DNA from 3 places in the Aquabacterium sp. G14 genome. Region 1 is predicted to be linked to each of the others. Evidence: predicted binding sites of a transcription regulator. Region 1 holds the regulator's gene; each other region holds the start of a gene.

Region 1 (10,194 bases):
CCGAAGCCGAGAAAGCCCGCCTGCTGCTGGAACTGCTCACTCCGATCGCCAAGAGCTGGCCCAGCGAATGGGCGCTGGAGGCCAACAGCCAGGCCATTCAGGTGCTGGGCGGCGCCGGCTACACCCGCGACTTCCCGGTCGAGCAGTACTGGCGTGACAACCGCCTCAACATGATCCACGAAGGCACCCACGGCATCCAGGGCATGGACCTGCTGGGCCGCAAGGTGGTGATGAACGGTGGCAAGGCCCTGGCCGTGCTGGCCGAGCGCATCAGCGAAACCATCCAGAAGGCTGGTCACATCGAAGGCCTGGCGCTGCACGCCAATGCCCTGGCCGGTGCACTGCAAAAGGTGGGCGCTGCCACCAAGGCGGCATGGAGCACGGGGCAGCCTGAAGAGGCTCTGGCCAACGCCACGCTGTACCTGCAGGCCTTCGGCCACACCGTGCTGGCCTGGATCTGGCTGGAGCTGGCCATTGCGGCGCAGGCTGCGCAGGCCAAGGGCACATGGGACCAAGGGCCTCTGGGCGCCGGTTTCCTGCAAGGCAAGCGTGCTGCGGCAGACTACTTCTTTGCCTACGAGTTGCCCAAGATCGATGCCTGGCTGGGCGTGGTCTCGCGCCGTGACCTGACCTGCGCGCAAGCCCAGGCCGACTGGTTCTGAGCGCACGGCTGAGCATCCACTCGGGGCGTTCCTCACCACCGAAAGCACCTCACCATGATCAAGCACATCGTCCTGTTCACCCTCAAAGACCCGGCCAACGCGCCCAAGGTCAAGGCTTTGCTCGACAGTTGCAAGGACATCGTTCCCGGCATCCGCGAGTTCGAGGTGGGCATCAAGACCGAGGGCCTGGAGGCCACGGCTGACGTGGTGCTGGTCTCCACCTTTGACGATGCGGCGGCCCTCGCGGCCTACCAGCCGCACCCCCACCACCAGGGCGTCGTCGCCCAGATCCGCGAGATGGCATCGGGCCGCCAAGTGCTCGATTACATCTGCTGATCAGCCCGTGCTGATTGGTTTCAGCCGGCCCTGACGACCGCCTCCTTCTTCACTGAAAGACACCGCATGAGCGAAGCCCGCACCATCCAGAACCTGTTCGACCTCACGGGCAAGAAGGCCCTCATCACTGGCGGCTCCCGTGGCCTGGGCCTGCAGATGGCGCAGGCCCTCGGCGAAGCCGGTGCCAAGGTCGTCATCAGCTCGCGCAAGGCGGCTGACCTGGAGCAGGCCGTCATGGCCCTGCAAGACCGCGGCATCGACGCTCGCTGGATCGCCGCCGACGCTGGCAAGCCCGAAGACATCCAGCGCCTCGCCGACGAGACCCTGGAGCGTGTGGGTGACGTCGACATCCTCGTCAACAACGCCGGTGCCAGCTGGGGTGCCCCCGCGCAGGACCATCCGCTGGACGCCTGGGACAAGGTGATGAACCTCAATGTGCGCGGCTACTTCCTGCTGTCGCAGGCCATTGCCAAAGCCAGCATGATCCCGCGCAAGCAGGGCCGCATCATCAACGTGGCCTCCATCGCCGGCCTGGGCGGTAACCCCGCTTTCATGCAGACCATCGCCTACAACACCAGCAAGGGTGCGGTGGTGAACTTCACCCGCGCGCTGGCCTGTGAATGGGGTCATCTGGGCATCCGCGTCAATGCCGTGGCCCCTGGCTTCTTCCCCAGCAAGATGACCGCCGGTCTCATCGGTGCGGTCGGCGAGGAGAACATGGCCAGCCATGCGCCCCTGGGTCGCTTGGGTGACGATGAAGACCTCAAGGGCGCCGTGCTGCTGTTTGCATCCGAAGCCGGCAAACACATCACCGGCCAGATCCTGGCGGTGGACGGGGGCGTCAGCGCCCTCGTGGGCTGAGTCGAGCGTCGCAAGAGCATGGCCATTCCTTTTGCTTTCCGCATCCCCTTCGTCGAGGGCATCGGCTGCGAGCTGCAACGCTTCGAAGGCGGCCAGGCCGAGATCACCTTGGCGCTCACTGAGAACCACACCAATTCGTTTGGGGTGGCTCACGGTGGGGTGATGATGACCCTGCTGGATGTGGCCATGGCGCACGCCGCCCGCAGCCTGCGCCTCGACGCCCAAGGGCAGAGCCCTGGTGCGGTCACCATCGAGATGAAGACCAGCTTCACCCGCCCCGGCGTCGGTCGCATCCGGGCCGTGGGCAGCGTGCTGCACAGCACCGCCACCCTGGTGTTCTGCGAAGGCAAGATCTTTGATGAACAAGACCGCCTGTGCGCCCACGCCACCGGCACCTTCAAGTACCTGAGAGACATCCCCAAGGGGCGTCCCACATCGGGCTCAGCCGCTGAGCCCCATCTGGCCGGCCCCGGCTCCGATTGATCCGTTCTCCCGTTTTCACACCTGAAAGGTCCATGTCATGAGCCTCGTCAACGAACAGATCCTGCTGGTGTCGCGCCCGCAGGGAGAAGCCACGGTCGACAACTTCAAGCTGGTGAACACACCGCTGCCCACCGCCGAGCAACTGGCGGATGGCCAGGTGCTGGTGCGCCACCACTACCTCTCGCTTGACCCCTACATGCGCGGCCGCATGAACGACAGCAAGAGCTACGCTGAGCCGCAGCCCCTGAACACCGTGATGTTGGGCGGCACCGTGGGCGAGGTCCTGCTCAGCAAGCACCCCAAGTTTGCCGTGGGCGACAAAGTGCTGGGCATGGGCGGCTGGCAAACCCACAGCGTGATCGACGCCAACCAGCGTGGCGCGCTCACCAAGGTGGACACCACCCACATCCCCTTGTCGGCCTACCTGGGCTCGGTGGGCATGCCGGGCGTGACCGCCTGGTACGGTCTGGTCAAGATCATCGCGCCCAAGGCCGGTGAAACCGTGGTGGTCAGCGCCGCCAGTGGTGCGGTGGGCAGCGTCGTCGGTCAGCTGGCCAAGGCCCGTGGTTGCCGCGTGGTGGGCGTGGCCGGTGGCGCCGACAAGTGCGATTACGTGGTCAAGGAACTGGGCTTTGACGCCTGCGTCGACTACAAGGCCAACCCCGATCCCAAGAGTTTCTACAAGGCCTTGAAAGACGCGACGCCCAACGGCATCGACGGCTACTTCGAAAACGTGGGCGGCATGATTTTGGACGCCGTGCTACTGCGCATGAACGCCTTCGGTCGCATCGCCATGTGCGGGATGATCGCTGGCTACAACGGCGAGCCCACCCCGATGCAGAACCCGGCGCTGATCCTCGTCAACCGGCTCAAAGTCGAGGGCTTTATTGTGAGCGAACACCCCGAAGTGTGGCCCGATGCCGTCAAGGAATTGGGCACCATGGTCGCCACCGGCCAGATGAAGTTCCGCGAGTCCGTTGCGCAAGGCATTGCCAGCGCGCCCGACGCCTTCCTGGGCCTGCTCAAGGGCAAGAATTTCGGCAAGCAACTGGTCAAACTGATCTGACACCTAAAACAGGAAACAACACAACATGTCGCAACTGAAACTGCAAGCAGGCCAGACGGCCGTCATCACCGGCGCCGCCAGCGGCTTTGGCCTGGAACTGGCTCGCCTGGGCGCCCAGAAGGGCCTCAACCTCGTGCTCACTGACGTGCAGCAAGAAGCCCTGGACAAGGTGGTGGCCGAGCTGACGGAGGCTGGTGCCAAGGTGGCCGCTCTGCGCGGTGACGTCTCTCGCGGTGAAGACATCCAGGCTTTGGCCGACTTGTGCCTGGAGCGTTTTGGCGTCCCCCACATCGTCATCAACAACGCCGGTGTGGCCTACGGTGGCCTGATCTGGGAAGCCGGTCCGCGTGACTGGGAATGGGTGCTGGGTGTGAACCTCTGGGGCGTCATCCACGGTGTGCGCATCTTCACGCCGCTGATGTTGGCCGAAGCCCGCAAGAACCCCGCCTACCAGGGCCACATCGTCAACGTCGCGTCGATGGCCGGCATGCTGAACTCGCCCAACCTGGGCGTGTACAACGTCAGCAAGCACGCGGTGGTGAGCTTGTCCGAGACCCTGTATCAGGACCTGGCTCTGGTGACCGAGCAGGTGCACGCTTCGGTGCTGTGCCCGTACTTCGTGCCCACCGGCATCCACCAGTCGCACCGCAATCGCCCCGCCGAGCTGCGCACCGACGCCAAGCCGACCGCCAGCCAGCTGATCGGCCAGGCCATGAGCGCCAAGGCCGTGACGTCGGGCAAGGTGACCGCCGCCGACACCGCTGCACTGGTGTACGACGCCATTGAAGCGGGCAAGTTCTACATCTACACCCACCCCAAATCGATTGGCATGGTGCAAGTGCGCCTGGAAGACGTCATGCAGGCCCGCAACCCGACCGACCCCTTTGCGGGCAAGCCTGAGATTGGCGATCAGCTCAAGACCGCCTTGCGCGAAGCCCTCGCCAAAGAGGACTGAGGCGCGTGACGACCTGGTCGGCCGATGTGGTCGATCAGGTCACTCAGACGCTGCGGGCATCCTGTTCACGGTGACGTGACAGCACGGCCCCTCGGCCCGCAAAGCGCTTGACCAACTGCTCCACGCAGTACACCGAGCGGTGTTGACCGCCGGTGCAGCCCATGGCCACGGTCACATAGCTGCGCTGATCGCTCTCCAACGTGGGCAGCCAGCGCAACAAGAACGCCTCGATCTGTGCCAACAGCTCTGCGGACTCCGGTTGCGCGTCCAGATAGTCGATTACCGGTTGATCGCGCCCGGTCAGCGGCTTGAGCTCCTTCAGGTAGAAGGGGTTGGGCAGCATGCGCACGTCAAAGACGAAGTCGGCGTCCATCGGCACGCCGTGCTTGTACGCAAACGATTCGAACACCAGGGTCAGGCCGGCGGGCTCCGCACCGACGATGTGACGCACCCAGGTGCGCAGCTGCGCTGGTCGCAGCAGACTGGTGTCGATCACGGTGGACACTTCGCGCAAAGGACCCAGCAGTTCGCGCTCCATGGTGATCGTGTCGATCAGGGCATGCGTGGCGGCTTCGGCGCCGGCGGTCTCATGGTCACTGGCGCGTCGGCGCGGGGTGTCTGTGGCAGGCTGGGGCCGCAGCTTCAACAAGGGGTGAGGGCGGCGTGTTTCCGAGAAGCGGCGCACCAGCGTGTCGGTGCTGGCATCCAGAAACACCGAGCGCACCTTCAGACCCTCTTGCCGCAGGGTGTCAAGCACGGGCTTGAGGTGAGGCAGCGAGTCCACACTGCGCGCGTCCATGGCCACCGCAATGCGGCGTTTCAGCTCAGGCGGGCGCTGCACTTCCAGATCGACCAGACCGCGCAGCAATTCCGGCGGCAGGTTGTCCACGCAGAAGTAGCCTGCGTCCTCCAGCGCGTTGAGCGCCACGGATTTGCCCGAGCCGGAAATGCCGGTCAGCAACACGATGTCGAGCTGGCTCATGCGGCTTCCTTGCGTTTGCGGGGGGCTTTGCCGGTGGCAGGCGCGGTCTCGGCATCCTGGGTGTCGTGCGCGTATGCGGTGGCGAGCATGGCCTGCGCATGTGCCCGGCTGGTGTCGGTGATCTGCCCCCCCAGCATGCGCGCGATCTCGGTGGCGCGCACCTCGTCGCGCACTTCACGGATGTCGCTGGTGGTCTGCCCGTCGTGCACCGCTTTGGCCACGACCAGATGCTGGTGCGCACAGGCGGCGACCTGGGCCAGGTGGGTCACGGCCAGCACCTGACGGTCACGACCCAGGCGCTGCATCAGGCGGCCCACGGTGTCGGCCACGGCGCCGCCCACACCCGAGTCGATCTCGTCGAAGATGAGGGTGCCGACCTGGCTGCGCTCGTCGCTGCGCTGCGAGGTGGTGACGGCAATGGCCAGCGCCAGACGCGACAGTTCGCCGCCCGAAGCCACCTTGCCCAGTGGGCGCGGCGTGCTGCCGGCATGCCCAGCCACCAGGAACTCGATGTTCTCCAGACCATAGGCCTGGGGCTCGGTTTGTGCGCTCAGAGCCACCTCGAAGCGGCCACCCTTCATGCCCAGCTCCTGCATGGCCTCCGTCACGGCCTGCGACAAAGCGGGGGCGGCGGCGCTACGCTGGCGGCTCACGGTGTGGGCCACCTTCTGCCAGGCCTGATGAGCGGCCTGGGCTTCGCGCTCCAGCTTGTCCAGGTCGGTGGCAGCGTCCAGCTGGGCCAGCTCCTCGCGCCAGCTTTGCAGCAACTCGGGCAGCTCGGGTGCGGGGCGACGGTAGCGGCGGGCCAGGCTCATCCACATCGACATGCGGTTGTCGAGCTCAGCCAGGCGATCGGGGTCCAGCTCCGTGTGGTGCAAAGCGCTGTTGAGGCTGCGTGCCGCATCCTGCAACTGGGCCTGGGCCTCGCGCAGCACTTCCAGCGCGTTACCCAGGTTCGGCTCCACCGAGGCCACGTCTTCCAGCGCGTCAATGGCGCGGGTGGTCAGGCTGTCGGCACTCTCGTCGGCTTCCGAGATGGCATCCAGAGCCAGACGGGCCGCGTCCAGAATGGCCTGGCCGTGGCTCAGACGGCTGTGTTCGGCGTTCAGCGTGTCCCACTCGTCGGCCAGCGGGTTGAGCTTGTCCAGCTCACCGATCTGCCATTGCAGGCGCTCGCGTTCACGCTCCAGATCGGCCTGTTGGCTGCGCGCTTCGTCCAGGCGGCGGGCGGCCTCGCGGCGTGCCACCCAGGCAGCTTGCAGCGCCTCGCTGTCCACACCCGCTTGCGCATCGACCAGTGCACGCACGGCGTCGGCGCGGGTCAGGCTTTGCCAGGCGTGCTGGCCGTGGATGTCGACCAGGTACTCGCCCAACTCGCGCAACTGCGTGGCCGTGGCGGGGGAGCCATTGATCCACGCACGGCTCTTGCCCTGAGCGTCCACCACACGGCGCAGCAACAGCGGTGCGCCAAGCTCCAGGTTGTCGAAGCCGGCTTCTTCCAGCCAGGGCGTCAGCAGGGCGGTGAGTTGGGCCGAGGGCTCGAATTCGGCGGTGATGTCGGCACGTGCCGCGCCTTCGCGCACCACGCCGGCGTCACCCCGGCTGCCCAAGGCGAGTTGCAAGGCGTCGATCAGGATGGACTTGCCCGCACCGGTCTCGCCTGTCAGCGCGGTGAAGCCGCCGCTCAGGTCCACTTCCAGACTGGTCACGATGACGAAATCACGCAGGGTCAGGCGACGCAGCATGGTGTCAACTCACTCCTTCATTCCAGCGCAGTTTGCGGCGCAGGGTCGCGTAGTAGCTCCAGCCCTTGGGGTGCAGGAAGCGCACGTGGTGGTCCGAGCGTCGCACGATCACGCGGTCGCCGTGCAGCAGGCTGGCGAGGCTTTGCATGTCGAAGTTCATGCCTGCATCCTTGCCGGCCACGATCTCGATGGTGATGGTCACGTCGTCCGACACTACCAGCGGGCGGTTGGACAGCGTGTGCGAGGCAATGGGCACAATCACCCAGCCACCCACACCGGGGTGCATGATGGGGCCGCCCGCCGACATCGCATACGCGGTCGAGCCGGTGGGCGAGGACACCAGCAGACCGTCGGCGCGGTAGTTGGCGACGAACTGGCCATCGATCTCGGCGCGCAGCTCGACCATGCTGGCGGTGGCGCCACGGCTCACCAGCACCTCGTTGATGGCAAAGCCTTCGTAGATGGTCTCAAAACCGTCGCCGCGGATGGGGCGCAGCACGGCGCCTGCGAGCATGGCGCGGCTTTCTTCTTCGTACTCACCGCGCAGCATCAGCGGCAGCGTGGTGCCCACGTCTTTGAGCGGCAGGTCGGTGATGAAGCCCAGGCGGCCGTGGTTGATGCCGATCAGCGGGATGTTGAAGGGCGCCAGTTCACGGGCGATGGCCAGCATCGTGCCGTCGCCGCCGAGCACCACGGCCACGTCGCACTGCTGGCCGATCTCCTTGATCGTCAGCGCTGGGTATTCCGTCATCCCGGTGTTGAAAGCGGTTTCGCTTTCCAGAGACACATCCACCCCCGCGCGGGCCAACAAATGCGCGACATCCTCCAGGATCGGGCGGATGCCGCGGGCCTGGTATTTGCCTACCAGGGCAGCGTGACGGAAACGGCAGGAAGACGGACTCGACATGCGAGGAATTACACCACAGCGAATGTGTCAAATTAGGTCATTCCCCCGGCGGGTGGGCGGCAAAAACCCGGGCCAGAAACTAGAATGAAGAACCCATGCTGGATGACCGTGCGAAGATCCTGTTGAAAGCGCTTGTAGAGCGCTACATTGCCGATGGCCAACCTGTTGGCTCTCGCACGCTGTCGCGCGCGTCGGGTCTGGACTTGTCGGCCGCGACCATCCGCAACGTGATGGCCGACCTGGAGGACCTGGGCCTGATCGTCAGCCCCCACACCTCGGCCGGTCGCGTGCCCACGCCCAAGGGCTATCGCCTGTTCGTGGACACCATGCTGACCGCCCGTCCGCAAGGCTTGGCCGAACTGGCCAGCGAGGCCCGCGGGCAACTGCAGCCAGATCAACCACAGCGCGTGATCGCCAACGCCGCGAACATCCTGTCCAGCCTGTCGCAGTTCGTGGGCGTGGTCACGGCGCCGCGCAAGGCTTCGGTCTTCCGCCACATCGAGTTTTTGCGCCTGGGTGATAAGCGCGTGCTGGTCATCCTGGTCTCGCCCGATGGTGACGTGCAAAACCGCGTCATCTTCACCGCCGAAGATTTCAGCCAGTCGCAACTGGTCGAGGCCAGCAACATCCTCACCAGCCATTACTCGGGTCTGACGATCGACGAAATGCGCGAGCGCCTGCGTTCAGAGGTCGATCAGTTGCGCGGTGACATTGCCACGCTGATGCAGGCGGCGGTGCAGGCTGGCGGCGAGGCCCTGGCCGAAAGCAGCGACCAACTGGTGCTGTCCGGCGAGCGCAACCTGCTGACGGTGGAAGACTTCTCGCACGACCTGGGCTCGCTGCGCCGCATGTTCGACCTGTTCGAGCAGAAGACGCAGCTGATGCGCCTGCTCGACGGCTCCAGCCGTGCCGATGGCGTGCGCATCTACATTGGCGGCGAAAGCCAGGTGGTACCGTTCGAGGAGTTGTCGGTGGTGTCGGCGCCGTACGAGATCAACGGCCAGGTGGTCGGCACGCTGGGCGTGATCGGTCCCACCCGCATGGCCTACGACCGCATGATCGAGATCGTGGACATCACCTCGCGCCTGGTCAGCAACGCGCTGAGCCAGAAGTGAGTGTCAGTCCCACCCTCGGCTGAGGGGGGTGTGAGGTGGCCGCGCGCCCTAAGCTGCGGGACATGACTGCTCAAACTGTTCTTTCTCGCCCTGTTCAGCGCGGTGGGGCCTGGCGCCGGGTCCTGTGGACCTTGGCTGGGGTCTCTGCTTTGCTGGTGGGGGGCGCCGCGCTCATCAGCGCACAAGATGATCGCTTGCCTGTGCCGGCAAACTGGCCCGACATGGGCGCCACCTTGCCCGCGGCGCAACCGCCCAAGGGTCTTGCGTTCTCCGTTTTGCCCACGGCCGCCTCGAATGGCGGGTCAGAGGCGCTGGTGGTGGGCGGGGGCTCTTGGCTGACCTATCGCCGCCCAGTGCAGGTGGCCGTGCTGGTGAACCATCCGCAGGCGGCGTTCCTGTTTGACACCGGTTTGGGGCGTGAACATGCGGCCCAGTTTGCGGTCAACGGGGTGGCGCACCAACTGCTTCTGGGCTACGGGGAGGTGAGGCCGGCGGCGGATCAGCTGGCGGCGGCTGGATGGCCGGTGTCACGCATCCGCATGATCGTGCCTTCGCACATGCACTGGGACCACGTCAGTGGTCTGGTGGACTTCCCCGATGCCGAGGTGTGGGTGACCCCACAAGAGCAGACTCAGGCTGAGCATGGTGGGCCGCCGGCGTTCTTGCGCTCGCAATTCGAGACGGTCAAACGCTGGCGTTCGCTGCAATTCACCGATGGGCCCTATGTCGGGTTCGAGCGCAGCTTGGACATGTTCAAGGATGGTTCGGTGGTGTTGGTGCCTTTGACCGGGCACACGGCCGGCCACACTGGTATGTTCCTGAACCTGCCCTCGGGCAAGCGCTATTTCTTCACCGGGGATGTGACCTGGACGAAGGAGGGCATCGACTGGCCTGCAGACCGCTCCAAGGTGCTGCGCCGCATGGTGCATCTGGACCATGACGAGGCCATGAACCAGGCTGCGATCGTGCGTTTGCATGGCATTCAGCGGCACTTTCCGGGCTTGAAGCTGGTGCCAGCCCATGATGAGAACGTCATGAAGACCCTGCCGCAGTTCCCGGCGTTTGAAGGGTAAGGCGTGAGC
Region 2 (10,194 bases), on a different contig from region 1:
TGGCTGACACCTTGAGTTCGTCGTCAAAGCCCAGTTGACGGCGCCACTCGCCCTGCACATAGCTGTCGCGGGTGCGGATCTTGTGGGGTGGATTTTCGTTGTCGCTGTCGCCCTCGCCGGCATCCAGGTACGACACTCCCATCGCCACCATCACGTCATCGGCCAGGGTCGGCTTGAAGTCAGCACGCGCGTTCACCTGTCCCAGGCGCTTGTCATCGTAAGCATTGAGATAGCCCGCATCTCGCTGCTCACCCACCGAGAGGCGGAAACTCGCCGCCTCATCGCCCCAGCCAATCCGCACCCGGCGATCGCGAATTCCATTGTCCCCGGACGTCAGCAGCACCTCACCACCGGTTGTGTCCGCACTGTGGCGCGTGATGATGTTGATGACACCAAACATGGCGTTCGCACCATAAGCCGCTGAGTTGGCACCGCGCAGCACCTCGATGCGCTCGATGTCCTCCAACATCACATCCATCATGCCGCGGTGCGTGTCGCCCAGATAGCTGGTCGAGTACACCGAGCGACCATCGATCAGCACCAGGTTGCGCGTTCCGTAGTCGTCCATCGGGATGTGGTAGGCCGCCAGCGGGTTGGCCCCGTTCCAGCCGCCCGCCAGGTAGCCTGGCACCAGACGCAGCACCTCCGGCAGCGTGCGTGCCCCTGACTGACGGATCGTCTGGCGATCGATCACCGTGATGGCCCCGGGCGCTTCATTCAGGGGCTGATCCAGCCGACTGGCGGTCAAGACCACCGGCACGTTGGCGAAGTAGTCCTCTTCCGTCACCGACCGCTCGGCCGCGTGCGCACCGACCCCGGCAACACCCGCCAAGGTCACAACCAGGCCCACGCTGTGGCACACCTGACGAACACGAAACGCTGGCAACAACACCATGACACACCCAAAAACTGCACGTGCTCAATTATGAGCACGGGCTGTGTGCCCTGTATGACGGGAAACCGAGAGATGTGACCAGCGAGGTCATGCATCACACTCTCGGCCACGCTGCTCACATGACCCAGACCGAATCCACGCGCCGATGAGCGGCCGCGCCATTCCGTGAACAGCTGCACACCCCATTACACTCAAACATGATTCAAATCGGCGTCAACTCAATCAGACGCCCTTTTGCACTGGAATTGTCGATACCTTCGCGCCAACGCAACCTTCCAAGCAGTGAGCATTGGCATGAATCTCCAGCAGTTGTCCGTCGGCAAACGCCTCAGCATCGGTTTCGGCCTGGTCCTGGCCATCCTCATCGTTGTCACGATGATCGCCCTGGTCAAGGTCAACGTCATCAACACCGCCCTGCACGCCAACAGCGACGAGCACACCTCCATTCAGCGGTTTGCGATCAATTTCCGCGGCTCGGCACACGATCGCGCCATCGCCATCCGGGACGTGGTGCTGAGCACGCAACCGTCCGAGCGAGACAAGGAAGTCGCCACCATTGCAGCCTTGGCCCGCTTCTACGCCGAGTCCGCCACCCCGCTGGAGAGCCTGCTCGGCAAGTCCGCCGATCAGGCGGAGCTCAAGCGCCTGTACGGTGCCATCCAGGCCATCGAGGCACAGGCTGTCGCCACCACCCAGGCCATCGTGAACATGGTGAACGCGGGTGACACGGCCGGCGCTCAAGCCCTGTTGTGGACGCAGGCCAAGCCCCAGTACGTCCAGTGGCTGGCGGCCATCAACCAGCTGATCGACTACGAATAGCAGCGCGTCCAGATCCAGAACAAGATCGCGCTGGAAGAAGCAGAAGGGTTCCTCATGGCGATGCTCACCGCGCTGACCCTGGCGCTGCTGTGCGGCGCCGCGCTCGCGTGGACACTGTCGCGCAGCATCGTGCGGCAACTGGGCGCCGAGCCTCAGGCGCTGGGAGAGGCCGCCCGACGCGTCGCCGCGGGCGATCTCAAACCGATTCCCGGCGCCGACCTGGCCCCGGCTGACAGCGTGCTTGCCTCGCTGGGGGCCATGCGCACCAGCCTGGCTGGCATCGTGGCCCAGGTACGTCAGGCGTCTGACTCGATTGATACGGGTTCGGCAGAGATCGCCACCGGCAACGCGGACCTGTCGGTGCGCACCGAGCAGCAAGCCTCCAACCTGCAGCAGACCGCCTCGTCGATGTTGCAGATGAACACCGCCGTCAAGGCCAACGCCGAGACCGCCCGCCACGCCACCCAACTGGCCTCATCGGCCACCGCCGCCGCCACCAAGGGTGGTGAGGTGGTGGGTCAGGTGGTCGCGACCATGGAGGACATCAGCGCCAGTTCGCGCAAGATTGCCGACATCATCGGCGTGATCGACGGCATTGCCTTCCAGACCAACATCCTGGCGCTCAACGCCGCAGTCGAAGCCGCTCGGGCGGGTGAGCAGGGCCGCGGGTTCGCTGTGGTCGCCTCCGAGGTGCGCAGCCTGGCCCAACGCAGTGCGGAAGCAGCCCGTGAGATCAAGTCCCTCATCGGCGACAGCGTCACCAAGGTCGAGCAAGGCACCCAACTGGTCAACGACGCTGGCGCCACCATGGACGACATCGTCACCCAGGTCAAGAACGTATCGGACCTGATTCACGAGATCGGAGCGTCCACGCAAGAGCAGACCGACGGCATCGACCGGGTCAGCCACGCCGTCACCGAACTCGACCGCAGCACGCAGCAGAACGCTGCACTGGTCGAGGAAAGCGCTGCCGCCGCGGAAAGCCTGCAGCATCAGGCCCGCCGTCTGGCTGAACTGGTACGCCTCTTCCAGTTGAACGCGACAGAGACCGCTCGGTGATCCCACGGGCGCGATGGACTGCGCCCCCGCCCCTGAACCGGGGCACCACCTCCCGTCTTCATGGCCCCAGGCCCGGCATGGAACTTTCGTCCGATTTAGCACTCTGACACCGCGAGTGCTAACATTAGCTGAGAAGGACCACGAAAGGACCATCCATGACCCTGACGACCGCCCTTGCCCCCCGTGACCCCTGGAGTGTGGTGCCCTCACTGGGCAATCTGGACGCGTACATCCGCTCGGTCCAGGCCATCCCCATGCTGGATGCCGACGAGGAGCAAACCCTGGCGCGTCGTCTGCGTGACCAGCAAGACTTGCAGGCCGCCTCCAAGCTGGTGCTCTCGCACCTGCGTCTGGTCGTGTCCATCTCCCGCCAATACATGGGTTACGGCCTGCCGCAAGGTGACCTGATTCAGGAAGGCAACGTCGGTCTGATGAAGGCCGTCAAGCGCTTCGACCCTGATCAGGGCGTGCGCCTGGTGAGCTACGCCATGCACTGGATCAAGGCCGAGATCCATGAATACATCCTGAAGAACTGGCGCATGGTCAAGGTGGCCACCACCAAAGCCCAGCGCAAGCTGTTCTTCAACCTGCGCTCACTCAAACACCAGTTCAAGGGCGAAGAAGGCGCAGAACACCTGGGCCGTGCCACCCTGTCCGACCACGACATCCACCGCGTGGCCAATGAACTCAATGTGCGTCCGGAAGACGTCATCGAGATGGAGACCCGCATGGCCGGCGGTGACGTGGCCCTGGAGGCTCCTACCGACGACGACGGGGATGCGCCCGTCGCCCCGCTGGCCTATCTGGCCGACGAAGCGCACGAGCCGACCCGCGTGATCGAGGCGCACCGCCGCGACTGGCTGGCCAGCGATGGCATCGCCCTGGCGCTCGACCAGCTGGATGCCCGCAGCCGCCGCATCGTGGAAGAGCGCTGGCTGCAGGTCAACGACGACGGCTCGGGCGGCATGACCTTGCACGAATTGGCCGCCGAATATGGCGTCAGCGCCGAACGCATCCGTCAGATCGAAGTGGCCGCCATGAAGAAAATGCGCAAGGCCCTCACCGAGGTCGTCGACGCCTGATCCCTCGCGACGTCCCCAGCCAGCTGGCTGGGGCTGCGCGGTCGCACAGGCGGCCAATCAAGCCCGGGTCAGGCACCGCGCAGTCGCGCGATCATCGCCGCCGTGGCGGGGTCCAGTCCGCTGACATCCCCGCTGTCCAGGCGCGGCAACAGGTCGTTGCTCATCGCCTTGCCCAGCTCCACGCCCCACTGGTCAAAGGAGTTGATGCCCCACAAGGCTCCGCTCACCAGCACGCGGTGTTCGTGCAAGGCGATCAGGGCGCCCAGAGAGCGCGGGGTCAAGGCATCGATCACCATCGTCAGGCTGGGGCGATTGCCAGGGAAGGTGCGGTGGCGGGCAATGATCTCCGGAGGCACCTCTTTCGAGGCCGTGGGGGCCACCTCGTGCGCAGCCTGCTCGGTGGTCTTGCCCCACATCAGCGCCTGTGCCTGCGCCAAGCCATTGGCCAGTAACATCTGATGCTGACGGTGCAGCATCGCCTGCACGGCCGGCGACAACTGCCCGGCATCGCGCAGCGGCAGGCCCTTGAACAAGATGAACTCCACCGGGATCACGTCGGTGCCCTGATGCAGCATCTGGAAAAACGCGTGCTGTCCGTTGACCCCAGGCTCGCCCCACACCACCTCACTGGTCGCATAGGTGAGCGGCTGCCCGTGGCGGTCGACGCCTTTGCCGTTGCTCTCCATCACCAACTGCTGCAAATAAGCCGGCAACCGGCGCAAGCCATGGTGATAAGGCGCGACACAACGGCTGGTGTAGCCCTTGAAGTTGCGGTACCAGACGTCCATCAGGCCCAGCCACAGCGGCAGGTTCGCCTCCGAGGGGGCCGAAGCGAAATGCTGGTCCATCGCATGGGCACCGTCGAGCAAGGCGCGAAAATGCTGGCTGCCCAGGGCCAGTGCAATCGGCAAACCAATGGCCGACCACAGCGAAAACCGGCCGCCCACCCAGTCCCAGAAACCGAAGGTGCGGGTGATGCCAAACGCCGCAGCCCCCTCCACATTCGAGGTCGTGGCCACAAAGTGACGGGCAATGTCCGTGCCGCCCTGATCCAGGAACCACTGGCGCGCGGTGCGCGCGTTCACCATGGTTTCCTGGGTCGTGAACGTCTTCGACGCCACGACGAACAAAGTGTGCTTCGGGTCCACCTGGCGCAACACACCGGCCAGATCCTGACCGTCGATGTTCGAGACAAAGTGACAGCGCAGGCGCGGGTTCGCAAAGGCCTCCAGCGCCATCACCACCATCTGCGGCCCCAGATCGGAGCCGCCAATGCCGATGTTCACCACATCGTGGATGTCACCGGGGTTCGGCCCACCCGCGCTGGCCTTTACCTCATCGGCAAAGGCCAGCATCTGATCGAGCACCGCGTGAACTTCGTCGCTGAAAGGCGCTTGGCCGCGTGGCGCACGCAGTGCGGTGTGCAGCACCGCACGCCCTTCCGAGCCATTGACCAGTTCACCGCGCAGCAGGGCATCGCGCCGCTCGGCCAGTCGACACTCGTGAGCCAAGTCCAACAGGTGGCGCCGCGTGGCGACATCCCAGTGCACCCGCGACATGTCCACCACCACCTCGGGCGCCTCGAAGGTCAGAGACTCGACGCGGCGAGGATCTTCGGCAAACAGAGTGCGCAGGTCCAGGTCGGCGCCATGGGCCTGGTAATGCCCACTCAGGGCCGCCCAGGCCACCGTCTGATCACAGCGTGGAGAAGACGAGATCATGCCCACTCCCTACTCAAAGCTGGGCTTCGATCAGGGCATCCAGCTTGCCGGCATCCACCGCGAACGCGCGAATGCCCTCGGCCAGCTTCTCGGTGGCCATGGCATCTTCATTGAGGGCGTAGCGGAAGGCGGCCTCGCTCAAGGGCGCCTCGGGCGCCTGCGTGCCAGAGGGCGGCGTCAAATGGCGCACCACCGGCGCCTCACTGGCCTGCAATTGCGCCAGCAACTCGGGACTGATGGTCAGCAGGTCACAGCCGGCCAGGGCCAGGATCTGCCCCACATTGCGGAAGCTGGCGCCCATCACCTCGGTGCGCACGCCGTGGGCCTTGTAATACTGATAGATGCGGGTGACGGACTGCACGCCTGGATCGTTCACGCCCGCCTGTGCGGCCTCGTCCCAGGCAGCCCCGGCCGACTTCTTGTACCAGTCGTAGATGCGGCCCACAAAAGGCGAGATCAGCTGCACGCCGGCGTCGCCACAGGCACGCGCCTGTGCAAAGGCGAACAGCAGCGTCAGATTGCAATGGATGCCTTCTTGCTCCAGCACGCGTGCCGCCTGGATGCCTTCCCAGGTGGCGGCGATCTTGATGAGCACGCGAGACCGCGCCACACCGGCCGCCTCGTACAGCGCGATCAGGCGACGGGCGCGCGCCAGGGTGGCTTCGGTGTCGAAGCTCAGCCGGGCGTCCACCTCGGTCGACACTCGGCCCGGCACCACCTTGAGGATTTCCAGACCAAAGCGCACCAGCACCTGGTCGACGATCGCGTCCAGCGGCGCAACCCGGTGGGCGGCCACCACCTCGGCCAGCAAGGGCGCGTACTCGGGCTTTTGCACCGCCTTGAGGATCAGGGACGGGTTGGTCGTAGCGTCTTGCGGGGTGAACTGGGCCAGTTGCTTGAAGTCACCGGTGTCGGCGACGACCGTGGTGCAGGCCTTGAGCTGATCGAGTTGCGAGGTCATGGGCAAACAACGTGAAACGGGCTGGCGCAGACCCCGTCATGCAACGAGATCGACCAGCATCCTGAATTTGGCTTATCGTGAGACCACATTCTGTCCCCAAAATCATGACAGGCGCCCTCTCCGGCCCCTCTGTGGCCCGTATTCCACCCTTATGGGGTCCCCTCCATGTCCTTTGATCTGGTTTTTTTTGGCGGCACCGGTGATCTCACCTGGCGCAAGCTCATGCCGGCACTGTTCCAGGCCTGGCGCCACGGCAAGCTGCCCGCGCAGGGTCGCATCCTTGCAGTGGCCCGCGACGAGCGCTCCGACGCCAGCTACCGACAGTGGCTCAAGGACAAGCTGACCTCGGGCGATGACCTCGCCAAGCGCCCCACAGAGGACGAGTTCGAGCGCTTTGCCGCCCTGGTGCACTACCTGCGCATGGACCTGTCCCAGCCCGGGGACTATGCCGTGCTGCGCCAGTGGCTGCAGACGCGCCAGGCCGACACCGTGGTGATGTACCTGGCCACCAGCCCCCATCTCTTCCCCGTCATCTGTGAGCAGCTGGGTGCCGCCGGGCTCAACCACCCGGCGGTGCGCGTGGTGCTCGAAAAGCCCCTGGGGCACGACCTGGCCTCGGCCCAGGCCATCAACCGGGCCGTGGGTGCGGTGTTCAGCGAACGCCAGGCCCTGCGCATCGACCACTACCTCGGCAAACCCTCGGTGCAGAACCTGATGGCCCTGCGCTTCGGCAACGTGCTGTTCGAGCCCCTGTGGCGCCGCGAGAGCATCGCCAACATCCAGATCACGCTGGCGGAAAGCCTGGGCGTGGGCACCCGGGGCGACTTTTACGACCGCACTGGCGCCCTGCGCGACATGGTGCAGAACCACGCGCTGCAGTTGCTGACCATGGTCGCGATGGAGCCGCCATCGAGCGCCGACGCCGACGCCATCCGCGACGAAAAGCTCAAGGTGCTGCGCTCACTCAAGCCCTTCGACGCGGCCTCGGTGGCGCGCGACGTGGTGCGCGGTCAGTACCGTGCCGGCACCGTGGGCGGCATGAGCGTGCCAGGCTATCTGGACGAGGCCAAGGTGCCCGCCGGCAGCCACACCGAAACTTTCGTGGCGCTGCGCTGCGAGGTTCAGAACTGGCGCTGGGCCGGCGTGCCCTTCTACCTGCGCACCGGCAAACGCCTGGCGCACCGCCACGCCGAGATCGTGGTGAACTTCCGCCCCACCCCGCACTCAATCTTCCCCGGCACGCAGCCCCCTAACCAGTTGGTGATCAAGCTGCAGCCCGATGACGGCCTGCAGTTGCACCTGCTGGCGGCCAAGGGCGCCTTGGGCCCGGACCTGGCGGGAGACCATCAGGCGGAACACCTCTCACCCGTGTCCCTCGATCTGGACTTCGACAAGGCCTTTCCCACCGACCGGGTAGGCGCCTATGAGCGCATGCTGCTTGACGCCCTGGCGGGCCGCTTGAACCTCTTCGTGCGCTCGGACGAGCAAGAACAAGCCTGGCGCTGGGTCGAGCCCATTCTGGAGGCCTGGCGACACGATGGCAGCGGCCTGAAGACCTACAGCGCAGGCACCTGGGGACCGGCCGCTGCAAGTGCGCTGGTCGCACGTGACGGCTTCGCCTGGGCCGAAGAAAGCTGACGCTGCGCGACTGCGCACACGCCGGAGCCGGCTGCGGCGTTCAAGCCGACTGCAGGAGCCCGTCCACGCCGTACAGCCTGGCCAGCTCGGTCAGCTTGGCGGGCAGGTGCTGCACCGCAAAGGCGCGGCCATTGGCCCGCGCCATGCGCTGACACTCGAGCAGAACGGCCAGCGCGCTGGAATCGAACTGCTGCAAGGCCGCACCGTCCACGGTCAGCATGGCGGCTTCCGTGCCCCCTTGGGCCGCAGCCTGGTCCAGCGTCTGACGGAACAGGCGCAACACATGCGGCACCTCAGCATGCGTGATGACGGCAGGCAGCAGCAACATGACTCAGCCTGCGTTCTTGGCCACCAACTGGCGGTTGCGTTCGGCCAGCTTGGAGATCAGACCGTCGATGCCCGAGGCATTGATCTCCTGAGCAAAGCTGCTCTGGTGGGTTTGCACCAGCCAGGCACCCAGCACGTTCACGTCGTACACCTTCCAGCTGCTGCCCGACTTTTCCAGGCGGTAGTTCAGCTGGATGGGATCCCCCTTGCCCTTGACCACGGTGCGCACCACCACATCCGTGTCGGTGGGACGCGCGCGTGACGGCAGGTACTCGATGACCTGGTCCTTGACCTGGGAGGCCGCGCCCGCGTAGGTGTGCACCAGCAAGGTCTTGAACTCGTTTTGCAGGCGCTGACGCTGATCCGGCGTGGCGCGACGCCAGGCGGGGCCGACGGCGGCAGCGGTCATGCGCACGAAGTTCACGTTCGGCATGATCTTGGCGTCGACCACGGCGGTGATCTTGCGCAGGTCACCCGACTGGATGGCCTTGTCAGCCTTGACCGTGGCCATCACGTCATTGGTGATGGCCTGGATGAAGGCTTCGGGCGTCTGGGCGGGCACAGCGGCCTGCGCGGGTGCGGCCTGCGCCCACACAGGGGCAGCGACCAGCGCCGACGCGGCCAACACGGCCGAACTCACCACACGGACAGCGAACATACGAGAGTGCAACACAAGGGTCCTTTCTGCAATCCTCATACTCTCCTGAACGCCTCAGCGGGCGCACAGGATGACGGGATCATCTGATTTTGAGCGGAGAAACGTGGCCCACCATCCACCACATCAGGGGGCGCTGGCTGCCGAGGCGGCCGGGACCACAGGGGTGGCCTCATCTTCGGATTCGGGCAGGTCATAGCGAGGCTGGGGGGCCTCATCTTCTTCCTCAGGCTGAGGTCGCCCCTCTTCAATCAGGCTCTGGCGACGCTGCAGGTAGGCGTCGCGGGTGAAGGTGTACTTGTCCAGCGCCACGCCATCGAGCAGGTCGGTTGCCTGCAGGAAAGCAGCACGGGTACTGACCCCGTTGAGCAAGCGCACCAGGTTGTCCTCTCGCGCGCCATCCACCAGCGTCGTGGCGGAGAACGTCATGCTGCTCGCCAGATTGGCCGAGTCCCGCACACTCGAAGGCCCCAAGATGGGCCAGACGATGTATGCGCCCGAAGGGGCACCCCACACACCCAAGGTCTGCCCGAGGTCCTCTCGGTAACGGTCCAAGCGCATCGGCGTTGCCAGATCGATCAAACCGCCGAGGCCCAGGGTCGAGTTCACGGCCACACGCATGGTGCTGGCCGCCCCCTCTTTGAAACGCCCCTGCAGGAACAGGTTCACCGACGACCACACGTCGTCGATGTTGCCGAAAAAGTTGCGCACGCCCGTCTGCACGAGTGAGGGCGTGACCTTCACATAGCCTTCAGCCAAGGGCTTGAGCACATGCGCATCCACCCCCTCGTTGAAGGAAAACACCCCACGGTTCCAGGACTCCAGCGGATCGGGCGATTGCGACGTGGCGCAACCCGACAAGCTGAACACCAGAGGCAGGCTCAAGGCTGCGCCCCAGGTGCGGACGCGACGGACAGCGAAAGATCGGAGAGGCATCATTTGTCACCTTCCTTGCCGCCTTCGGCAGCCTTGCTGTAGAGGAACTGACTGATCAGGTTTTCCAGCACGATGGCCGACTGGGTGGACTTGATAGCGTC
Region 3 (10,194 bases), on a different contig from region 1:
GAAGTAGCGCTCACCATCGGGAAACGCGGCCTGCATGCCGTCGAAAACGCGGGTCTGGAAGGGCTTGTTGCCATACCACCAGCGTGGGGTCTGCGCGGTCAGACCGAAGTCGAGCTTCTCGCGGGGCACGATCTCCCCGGGGCCTTGGTTCTTGATGTGGCTCATGTCCAGTCTCCGTTTTGTCTGTGTGGGCAGTCTAGGAAGACGGGCGCCGTCCGTTGGTTTGGGCGCGCGACAGCAGGGCATCGCCGGCGACACGTTATCGATTTCCCTGGTGGATTCCAATGTGCGGAATCCGGGTTTGCGCGGGGCCTGGGCTAAGCGATGATGTGGCCCTTGCGTTTGTTTCCAACCGTCCCCCCAACGAGATCCCCCCATGAGCACTCTGTCTTCTTCCGCTTCGCAGGACGGCCTGCGTTTTGACGGCCGCGTGGCCATCGTGACCGGTGCCGGTGGTGGTCTGGGCCGCAGCCATGCCCTGCAACTGGCTGCGCGTGGCGCCAAGGTGCTGGTCAACGACCTGGGATCTGCCCGTGATGGCAGTGGCGGCAGCAGCGCCGCCGCCGAGGCCGTGGTGGCCGAGATCCGTGCTGCCGGTGGTGTGGCCATGGCCAACGGTTGCTCGGTGACCGACCCGGCCGGCGTGCAAGCCATGGTCGATCAGGTGATGGCCGAGTGGGGCCGCATCGACATCCTGGTCAACAACGCCGGCATCCTGCGTGACAAGAGCTTTTCGAAGATGACGCTCGACGACTTCCGCCTGGTGGTCGATGTGCACCTGATGGGCAGCGTCTATGTGACCAAGGCCGTGTGGGACATCATGAAGGCGCAGAACTACGGCCGCATCATCTTCACGACCTCGTCGTCGGGTCTGTTCGGCAACTTCGGTCAGGCCAATTACGGCGCTGCCAAGATGGCCGTCGTAGGCCTGATGCAGACCTTGTCGCTGGAAGGCGAGAAGTACAACGTGCGCGTCAACTGCCTGGCACCCACCGCCGCCACGCGCATGACCGAAGACCTGATGCCGCCGGCAGTATTGGCCCTGTTGACGCCCGAGAGCGTGTCGCCCGGCGTGGTCTTCCTGGCCAGCGAGGAGGCCCCCACCCGCGCCATCCTGTGTGCCGGCGCTGGTGGCTTTGCGGCCTCGCACATCACGCTGACCGAAGGCACGGTGGTGCTGGAGGGTGCCGACGCGGCCGAGCAGGTGGCCGCCCGCTTTGCGCAGATCGACGATCGCCACGGCGAGCTGGTGCCGGCCAGCGGCTCGGCGCAGTCGCAAAGCCAGTTGGCCAAGGTGATGGCTGCGCGCTCGCTGGGCTGATCGGGCACATACCTGCGCGCGAACCTGCATCCACGTGCGCGCGCACCGGTGCACGCAGCGGGGCAACCCCTCGCTGCTGCGCCCGGCGCATATGCGGGTACACAAAGTTGTTGCCTGCATATGGATGGGCGATTTGCTTCGTTCACGACAGATCGGTGTTTTTCTACAGTGAATCCACTGTCTCACAACACACCGCTGTCACCATGTCGAGCTCTGTCAAACACCCCTCTACGCGTCGTCACCTGCTGAGCGTGGTCAGTTCGCTGGCCCTCACTGCCACGGTGGCCCTCGGGTCCCTGGCGCCTGTGGCCGCCCACGCCAAGGACATCGAGCTGCTCAACGTGTCGTACGACCCGACCCGTGAGCTCTATCAGGAATACAACAAGGCCTTCTCGTCCTACTGGAAGAGCAAGACCGGTGACAACGTCACCATCAAGACCTCGCACGGTGGTTCGGGCAAGCAGGCCCGCTCGGTCATCGACGGCCTGGATGCCGACGTCGTCACGCTGGCGCTGGCATATGACATCGACGCCGTCGCCGAGAAGAACCTGATCGCCAAGGACTGGCAAAAGCGTCTGAAGCTCAACAGCTCGCCCTACACCTCGACCATCGTGTTCCTGGTGCGCAAGGGCAACCCCAAGGGCATCAAGACTTGGGACGACCTGGTCAAGCCCGGCGTGGCCGTCATCACGCCCAACCCCAAGACCTCGGGCGGGGCCCGCTGGAACTACCTGGCCGCCTACGGCTATGAGCTGAAGAAGACCAAATCCGAAGCCAAGGCCAAGGAGTTCCTGGGCAAGCTGTTTGCCAACGTGCCGGTGCTGGATTCCGGTGCCCGTGGTTCGACCACCACCTTCGTCGAGCGTGGCATTGGTGACGTGCTGCTGGCCTGGGAAAACGAAGCCCTGCTGGCCATCAAGGAGCTGGGTCCGGACAAGTTCGACATCATTGCGCCCCCGCTGAGCATCCTGGCCGAGCCTCCGGTGACGGTGGTCGACAAGGTGGTCGACAAGAAGGGCACCCGTGCCGTGGCCCAGGCCTACCTGGAATACCTGTACTCGCCGCAAGGTCAGGACATCGCGGCTCAGAACTACTACCGCCCGACCGATCCGAAGGTGGCTGCCAAGTACGCCGCGCAGTACCCGAAGGTCAATCTGTTCAAGATCGACGAACTGGGCGGCTGGACCAAGGTGCAAAAGGAGCACTTCGGTGACGGTGGCGTCTTCGACCAGATCTACGTGAAGAAGTAAAACTCAGACACACGCATCAACATCCAGTGGGGTGGTGCCGGCGCAGGGATGGAGGTCGCGCCGCTGCATCTTGGGGGCTGCTTCACACAGGGGCAGCCCCTTTTTTCGTGCCTCATTGTCGTTTCGTGCATAAGCAAGTAAGAAATCAGTTGTTTGTCGAATGAGGTCACGTCCCTAACATGCCTTCATTGCATCTAGAAAGGGCCTTGTCATGCTGTTTTCTTTGAAGACCTCCTTGCTTCGTCTGACCGCGGTGGCGGTCATCGCCTCGGGCCTGAGCGCCGGTGCCCAGGCCGACACCAACCTGCTCAACGTCAGCTACGACGTCAGCCGCGAGTTCTACAAGGCCTACAACGTCGCTTTCGCCAAACATTGGAAGCAGACCACGGGCGAGACCGTGAACATCAACCAGTCTCACGGCGGCTCCAGCAAGCAAGCCGGCAGCGTCATCGCCGGTCTGGCGGCCGATGTGATCACCATGAACCAGGCCAGCGACATTGACATCCTCGCCGACCGCGGTGCGCTGGTGCCCGTGGACTGGGCCAAGCGCTTCCCGAACAACAGCGCCCCCACCACGTCCGTCACTGTGATTCTGGTGCGCAAGGGCAACCCCAAGGGCATCAAGGACTGGGCAGACCTGGCCAAGCCGGGCGTGTCGGTCATCATCCCCAACCCCAAGACGGCGGGCAACGGCCGCTACACCTACCTCGCCGCCTGGGGCTCGGTGATCAAGACCGGCGGCAAGCCTGAGCAGGCCCGTGCCCTGGTGAGCAAGATTTTTGCGAACGTGCCGGTGTTCGACGGCGGTGGCCGCGCCGCCACCACAACCTTCGCCCAGCGCAACATGGGCGATGCCCTGGTCACCTTCGAGAGCGAGGTGCCCCTGATCCAGAACGAGTTCAACGGCGACTACCAGGTGGTCTATCCCAAGATCACCATCCTGGCCGAGAACCCGGTCAGCGTGGTGGACAAGGTGGTCGACAAGAAGGGCACACGCAAGCAGGCCGAGGCCTATCTGAAGTACCTGTGGTCCGACGAAGGCCAGCAGATCGCGGCCAAGTTCCACCTGCGTCCGCGCTCGCCCCAGGTGCTGGCCCAGTACAAGTCGGCCTTCCTGCCGGTGTCGACCTTCACGGTGGACGAGGTGTTCGGCAGCTGGCGCAAGGCCCAGGCTGACCACTTCAAGGACGGTGGCATCTACGACCAGATCACCCTCGGCGCTCGCCGCAACAAGTAAGCCGCGCCGTCGTTCTCCAAGCGAGTTGTCATGATTTTGTCCAAAACCCTGCTGCGGCGGCACACCGTGCTCCCCGGCTTCGATCTGGCACTGGGGCTCACGCTCACCTACCTGTGTCTGATCGTGCTCATTCCCTTGAGCGCCACCTTCCTGCGCAGCACCGAGCTCACCTGGGATCAGTTCATGGAGGTGGTCACCTCGCCGCGCGTGGTGGCCTCCTACAAGCTGACCTTTGGGGCCTCCTTGCTGGCTGCGGTGATCAATGGCGTGTTCGGGCTGCTGGTGGCCTGGGTACTGGTGCGTTATGACTTCTTCGGGCGGCGCATCGTCGATGCGCTGGTGGACCTGCCGTTTGCGCTGCCCACGGCCGTGGCCGGCATCACGTTGACGGGCCTGTACTCGGCCAATGGCTGGATCGGGCAGTACCTGGAGCCCCTGGGGCTCAAGGTGTCCTTCACACCCATCGGGGTCTTTGTGGCGATGACCTTCATCGGGCTGCCCTTTGTCGTGCGCACGGTGCAACCGGTGCTCGAAGACATGGCCTCCGAACTGGAAGAAGCGGCCGCGACCTTGGGCGCCAGCCGCTGGCAGAGTTTCACCAAGGTGATCCTGCCTATCGTGATGCCCGCCTTGCTGACCGGGTTTGCGCTGGCCTTTGCCCGCGCCCTGGGTGAGTACGGCTCCATCATCTTCATCGCCGGCAACATGCCGATGGTGTCCGAGATCACGCCGCTGCTGATCATCACCAAGCTCGAGCAATACGACTACGCCGGAGCCACCTCGATCGCCGTGGTGATGCTGGTGATGTCCTTCATCATGCTGCTGGCCATCAATGGCTTGCAGGCCTGGACGCGCAAGCGCCAGGGCAAGTAAGAGAGGTTGTGACCATGAGTGCTGTGTCTGTGGCCCAACCCTTGCCGGTGCAGAGCGTGGCCCCGCCGAATGTGGCCCGTGCCACCACCGAGCCGGTGTGGGTGCGTCGCGTCTTGATCGGCGTGGCGCTGGTGTTTTTGTCCTTGTTCCTGTTTGTGCCGCTGGTGTCGGTCTTCTTCGAGGCTTTCAAGAAAGGCTGGGAGGTCTATGTCGCCGCCATCACCGAGGCCGATGCAGTGTCCGCCATGTGGCTGACCCTGATCGCGGCGGCCATCTCGGTGCCGCTGAACCTGGTGTTCGGCGTGTCGGCCGCCTGGGCCATTGCCAAGTTCGACTTCCGTGGCAAGAGCGTGCTGCTCACCCTGATCGACCTGCCGTTCTCGGTCTCACCTGTGATCGCCGGTTTGATCTATGTGCTGGTGTTCGGCCTGCAAGGCTGGTTTGGCGAATGGCTGATGGCGCACGATTTGAAGGTGATCTTCGCGGTGCCGGGCATCGTGCTGGCCACCATCTTCGTGACCTTCCCCTTTGTGGCGCGTGAGCTGATCCCGCTGATGCAGGCGCAGGGCCAGGAGCAGGAAGAGGCCGCCCGCGTGCTGGGCGCCTCGGGCTGGCAAACCTTCTGGAAGGTGACGCTGCCGAATGTGAAGTGGGGTCTGCTCTACGGCGTGATCCTGTGTAACGCCCGCGCCATGGGTGAGTTCGGGGCCGTGTCGGTGGTGTCGGGCCACATCCGGGGCGAGACCAACACCATGCCCCTGCACATCGAGATCCTTTACAACGAGTACCAGTTCGCCGCGTCGTTCGCCGTCGCGTCCCTGCTGGCCAGCCTGGCGCTGGTCACCCTGGTCCTCAAATACATCGTTGAACGCCGGGTCCATCAGCAGATGGCCCAGGCCCAGCAAGCCGGAGCGGCAGCATGAGCATCGAAGTCAAGAACCTGGCCAAGCGTTTCGGTCAGACCGTGGTGTGCGACAACCTGAACCTGAACATCCCTTCGGGGGAGTTGGTCGCCTTGTTGGGCCCTTCGGGCTCGGGCAAAACCTCCTTGCTGCGCATCATTGCCGGCCTGGAAACCCCTGACAGTGGCACCGTGCTGTTCAACGGCGAAGACACCACCCATGTGGCCGTGCGCGAGCGCAATGTGGGCTTCGTGTTCCAGCATTACGCGCTGTTCGGCCACATGACGATCTTCGAGAACGTGGCCTTCGGCCTGCGGGTGCGCCCCAAGGCCACGCGTCCACCGGAAGCCGAGATCCGAAAGAAGGTCACCGAGCTGCTCAAGCTGGTGCAACTCGACTGGATTGCCGACCGCTATCCGCACCAGTTGTCCGGTGGTCAGCGTCAGCGCATCGCCTTGGCGCGTGCCCTGGCGGTGGAGCCCAAGGTGCTGCTGCTCGACGAGCCCTTCGGCGCCCTGGATGCCAAGGTGCGCAAGGAACTGCGCCGCTGGCTGCGTCGCCTGCACGATGAAATGCACATCACCAGCGTCTTCGTGACCCACGACCAGGAAGAAGCCATGGAAGTGGCCGACCGCATCGTGGTGATGAACCAGGGCCGCATCGAGCAGGTGGGTGCCCCGGATGAGGTCTACGACCACCCCGCCACACCTTTCGTGCTCAAATTCCTGGGCGACGTCAACCTGTTCCACGGGCGTGACCACGCGCAAGGCGCCGTGGCGGGTGATGCCGGGCAGGCTCAGTCGGTGAGTTACGTGCGTCCGCACGAGGTGCAGGTGCTGGCCCAGCCCGCCGAGGGCAGCGTGGCCGCCACCTTGATCGACGTGCTGACCGTGGGTCCGAACACCCGCCTGGCTTTTGAGCGCGGCGATGGCAAGGGCGAAATCGAGGTCGAGCTCTCGCGTGACGAGTATGCGGCGCTGCGAGATGCCGGCGTCCTGGTCGTGGGCCAGATCGCCCACCTCAAGGCACGTCGCGTGCGCCACTTTGAAGCGCCGGCACAGGCGGGGGCAGCATGAACTTTCAGCAATTGCGTTCGGTCAGGGAGGCCGTTCGGCGGGGGTTCAACCTGACCGAGGTGGCCAACGCACTGCACACCTCGCAACCTGGCGTGAGCCGTCAGATCCGCGAGCTCGAAGACGAGTTGGGCGTGGAGTTGTTCCAGCGCGTGGGCAAGCGCCTCACGGGCATGACCCCACCTGGTCAGCAGCTGCTACCGGTGGTGGAGCGTCTGTTGCGCGAGGCAGAGAACCTGCGCCAGGCCGCGCGCGATTGCGCCTCGCACGATGTCGGGCCACTGTCACTGGCGGCCACCCACTCGCAGGCGCGTTATGCACTGCCAGGCGCTGTGAAGGACTTTCGGCAGCTGTACCCGCAGGTCACGCTCAGCCTGCACCAGGGGTCGCCACGTCAGGTGGCCCAGATGCTCATCAATGGTGAAGCCGACATCGGCATCGCCACCGAAGCCCTGGACCAATATGACCAGCTGGTGACCTTGCCTTGCTACAGCTGGACCCACAGCGTGGTGGTGCCGCCCGATCACCCCTTGCTCGATGGCGAGCCCTTGACCCTCGCACGCCTCGCCCGTTTCCCGATGATCACCTACGACGAGGGCTTCACTGGTCGCTCGCACATCGACGAGGCCTTTGCCAAAGAAGGGCTCAAGCCCAGCATCGTGCTGTCGGCCATGGATGCGGACGTGATCAAGACCTATGTAGAGCTGGGCATGGGCGTGGGAGTGGTGGCGTCGATCGCCTTCGATCCGGATCGCGACCGCAACCTGCGTGCCATCGACGCCGGCCACGTGTTCGCCATCAACATGACCCGGCTGGCCTTCCGCCGCGGCGCTTTTTTGCGCGGGTATGTCTATGGCTTCATCGAGACCTTTGCACCTCCGTTGACCCGTGAGGTGGTGGAGCAGGCGGTGAGGCAGGCCAACGACCACGCAGCATGAGTCCTGTGTGCTCGGGTGAGTGGCCGGGCTTGAGCCTGCGTGACAGCTGGCCCCAGGCACGCTGAAGTAGCGGGGTGGACGGCACGCATCGATACAATTGGAGCGGTGGCGTCCTGCCATGCCAACGGTTACCCGCCCCTCATGTCAGGTCAAGCCCACGTCAGTGATCCCGCTGAATCGACGGGGTGCCGCGACCACGCTGCCGTCGAGGCACCAGGCGGGCATGTGTTTTCTGCGCAAGACCGCGCGGCGTTCCATCAACTGGTTCAGGCGCGGCGCGACATGCGCCACTTCACGCCAGGTGCTTCCGTCGCGCCCGAGGTGTTGCGGCGCTTGCTGCAAGCGGCTCACCACGCTCCATCGGTCGGGCTCATGCAGCCTTGGCGCTTCGTGCGCATCACCGATACCAGCTTGCGTCGGCGCATCGCCGAGTTGGTCGAGGCCGAGCGGCTGAAGACCTGCGAGGCCCTGGGCGAGCGCGGCGACGCCTTCATGCAGCTCAAGGTTGAGGGCATTCGGGAGTGTGCCGAGCTGCTCGTGGTGGTCCTGGCGCCTGACGATGGCACCGTGTTTGGCCGCCGCACCATGCCCAAGGAAATGGCCCTGTGCTCGGTGGCATGTGCGATCCAGAACCTGTGGTTGGCTGCGCGTGTCGAGAATCTGGGCATGGGATGGGTCTCCATGTTCGATCCCGTTGCATTGGCGCATGAGCTGCAACTGCCTGACACCGCTCAGCCCATTGCGATCCTGTGTCTGGGGCCTGTGCCTCAGTTTTATGACGCTCCGATGCTGGAGCTGGAAGACTGGCGCCACGGTCGGTCGCTGGACGAGATGCTGTTGACCAATTGCTGGCCGCCATCTGCGCTGCGCGGGTGAAGTGTCTGTCGAAATGCCCCTTGAAATGTCTCGGAGCGTCCCTATAATCTGTTAGCACTCGCTGAATGTGAGTGCTAATGGTGAGGTCGCTGCGGCGGCTGAGCCCCACATTCGTACCGTCGATGTGAGCATTCACTCACGTCGAATCCATTGTCAAACCGATGTCTCAAGAGACTGGAGAAGTCATGAAACTGCGTCCCCTGCACGATCGCGTGATCGTCAAGCGCCTGGAACAAGAAACCAAGACCGCCCTGGGCATCATCATCCCCGACAACGCTGCCGAGAAGCCTGACCAAGGCGAAGTGCTGGCCGTTGGCCCTGGCAAGCGCAATGACAAGGGTGAGTTTGTGGCCTTGAACGTCAAGGTGGGCGATCGCGTCCTGTTCGGCAAGTACTCCGGCCAGACCGTCAAGGTCGATGGCGAAGAGCTGCTGGTCATGCGCGAAGAAGACCTGTTTGCCGTCGTCGAGAAGTAATCCGACGCCCTGCGCAAATCCCCATCCATTGATTCACTGAATTCGGAGAAATACACATGGCAGCAAAAGACGTCGTTTTCGGCGGCGAAGCCCGCGCACGCATGGTTGAAGGCGTGAACATTCTGGCCAACGCCGTGAAGGTCACCCTGGGTCCTAAGGGTCGCAACGTGGTGCTCGAGCGCTCCTTCGGCGCCCCCACCGTGACCAAGGACGGTGTGTCCGTGGCCAAGGAAGTCGAACTGAAGGACAAGCTCCAGAACATGGGCGCCCAGATGGTCAAGGAAGTCGCTTCCAAGACTTCTGACAACGCTGGCGACGGCACCACCACCGCCACCGTGCTGGCTCAAGCCATCGTGCGCGAAGGCATGAAGTACGTGGCCGCCGGCATGAACCCGATGGACCTGAAGCGCGGCATCGACAAGGCGGTTGCCGCCCTGATCGCCGAGCTGAAGAAGCAATCCAAGGCCACCACCACCACCAAGGAAATCGCTCAGGTTGGCACCATCTCCGCCAACTCGGACGCTGACGTCGGCGAGATCATCGCCAACGCCATGGACAAGGTCGGCAAGGAAGGCGTCATCACCGTTGAAGACGGCAAGAGCCTGAACAACGAGCTGGAAGTCGTCGAAGGCATGCAGTTCGACCGCGGCTACCTGTCGCCCTACTTCATCAACAACCCCGAGAAGCAAGCCGCGCTGCTGGACAACCCCTTCGTCCTGCTGTACGACAAGAAGATCTCGAACATCCGTGACCTGCTGCCCACCCTGGAGCAAGTGGCCAAGGCCAGCCGTCCGCTGCTGATCATCGCCGAAGACGTCGACGGTGAAGCTCTGGCGACCCTGGTGGTCAACACCATCCGCGGCATCCTGAAGGTTGTGGCCGTCAAGGCGCCTGGCTTCGGCGACCGTCGCAAGGCCATGCTGGAAGACATCGCCATCCTGACCGGCGGCAAGGTCATCGCCGAAGAAGTCGGCATGGCACTCGACAAGGTCACCCTGGCTGACCTGGGCCAAGCCAAGCGCATCGAAGTGGGCAAGGAAAACACCACCATCATCGACGGTGCTGGTGAAGCGGCTGACATCGAAGCCCGCGTCAAGCAAATCCGCATCCAGATCGAAGAAGCCACCAGCGACTACGATCGTGAAAAGATGCAAGAGCGCGTGGCCAAACTGGCCGGTGGCGTTGCCGTGATCAAGGTGGGTGCTGCCACCGAAGTCGAAATGAAGGAAAAGAAGGCCCGCGTTGAAG

Evidence for each region. Region 1 encodes HrcA, which represses chaperone genes, less so after heat shock. Its sites were predicted from a motif close to TTAGCACTCNNNNNNNNNGAGTGCTAA; they were not measured.
Region 2: rpoH (RNA polymerase sigma factor RpoH) is a predicted target of HrcA. The motif match lies at 2,869-2,895, and genes of this name have one in related genera.
Region 3: WIT60_RS14035 (co-chaperone GroES) is a predicted target of HrcA. The motif match lies at 8,522-8,548, and genes of this name have one in related genera.

Annotation. Positions count from the first base shown of each region.
Region 1 covers NZ_JBBEYB010000005.1:14,315-24,508, reverse strand. The annotation lists gene WIT60_RS07260 (acyl-CoA dehydrogenase) at 1-662, shown strand, start outside; gene WIT60_RS07255 (Dabb family protein) at 717-998, shown strand; gene WIT60_RS07250 (SDR family oxidoreductase) at 1,065-1,859, shown strand; gene WIT60_RS07245 (PaaI family thioesterase) at 1,878-2,342, shown strand; gene WIT60_RS07240 (NADP-dependent oxidoreductase) at 2,380-3,408, shown strand; gene WIT60_RS07235 (SDR family oxidoreductase) at 3,434-4,363, shown strand; gene rapZ (RNase adapter RapZ) at 4,407-5,345, opposite strand; gene recN (DNA repair protein RecN) at 5,342-7,090, opposite strand; gene WIT60_RS07220 (NAD kinase) at 7,095-7,997, opposite strand; gene hrcA (heat-inducible transcriptional repressor HrcA) at 8,093-9,112, shown strand; gene WIT60_RS07210 (MBL fold metallo-hydrolase) at 9,175-10,185, shown strand.
Region 2 covers NZ_JBBEYB010000004.1:134,209-144,402, reverse strand. The annotation lists gene WIT60_RS06565 (TonB-dependent receptor plug domain-containing protein) at 1-850, opposite strand, end outside; partial or broken gene WIT60_RS16870 (methyl-accepting chemotaxis protein) at 1,190-2,773, shown strand; gene rpoH (RNA polymerase sigma factor RpoH) at 2,929-3,855, shown strand; gene pgi (glucose-6-phosphate isomerase) at 3,924-5,576, opposite strand; gene tal (transaldolase) at 5,590-6,537, opposite strand; gene zwf (glucose-6-phosphate dehydrogenase) at 6,703-8,175, shown strand; gene WIT60_RS06530 (STAS domain-containing protein) at 8,216-8,503, opposite strand; gene WIT60_RS06525 (MlaC/ttg2D family ABC transporter substrate-binding protein) at 8,507-9,160, opposite strand; gene WIT60_RS06520 (MlaA family lipoprotein) at 9,284-10,093, opposite strand; gene mlaD (outer membrane lipid asymmetry maintenance protein MlaD) at 10,093-10,194, opposite strand, start outside.
Region 3 covers NZ_JBBEYB010000015.1:16,014-26,207, reverse strand. The annotation lists gene WIT60_RS14080 (metal-dependent hydrolase) at 1-165, opposite strand, end outside; gene WIT60_RS14075 (SDR family NAD(P)-dependent oxidoreductase) at 377-1,321, shown strand; gene WIT60_RS14070 (sulfate ABC transporter substrate-binding protein) at 1,525-2,571, shown strand; gene WIT60_RS14065 (sulfate ABC transporter substrate-binding protein) at 2,783-3,808, shown strand; gene cysT (sulfate ABC transporter permease subunit CysT) at 3,839-4,681, shown strand; gene cysW (sulfate ABC transporter permease subunit CysW) at 4,696-5,604, shown strand; gene WIT60_RS14050 (sulfate/molybdate ABC transporter ATP-binding protein) at 5,601-6,659, shown strand; gene WIT60_RS14045 (CysB family HTH-type transcriptional regulator) at 6,656-7,594, shown strand; gene bluB (5,6-dimethylbenzimidazole synthase) at 7,820-8,470, shown strand; gene WIT60_RS14035 (co-chaperone GroES) at 8,656-8,946, shown strand; gene groL (chaperonin GroEL) at 9,003-10,194, shown strand, end outside.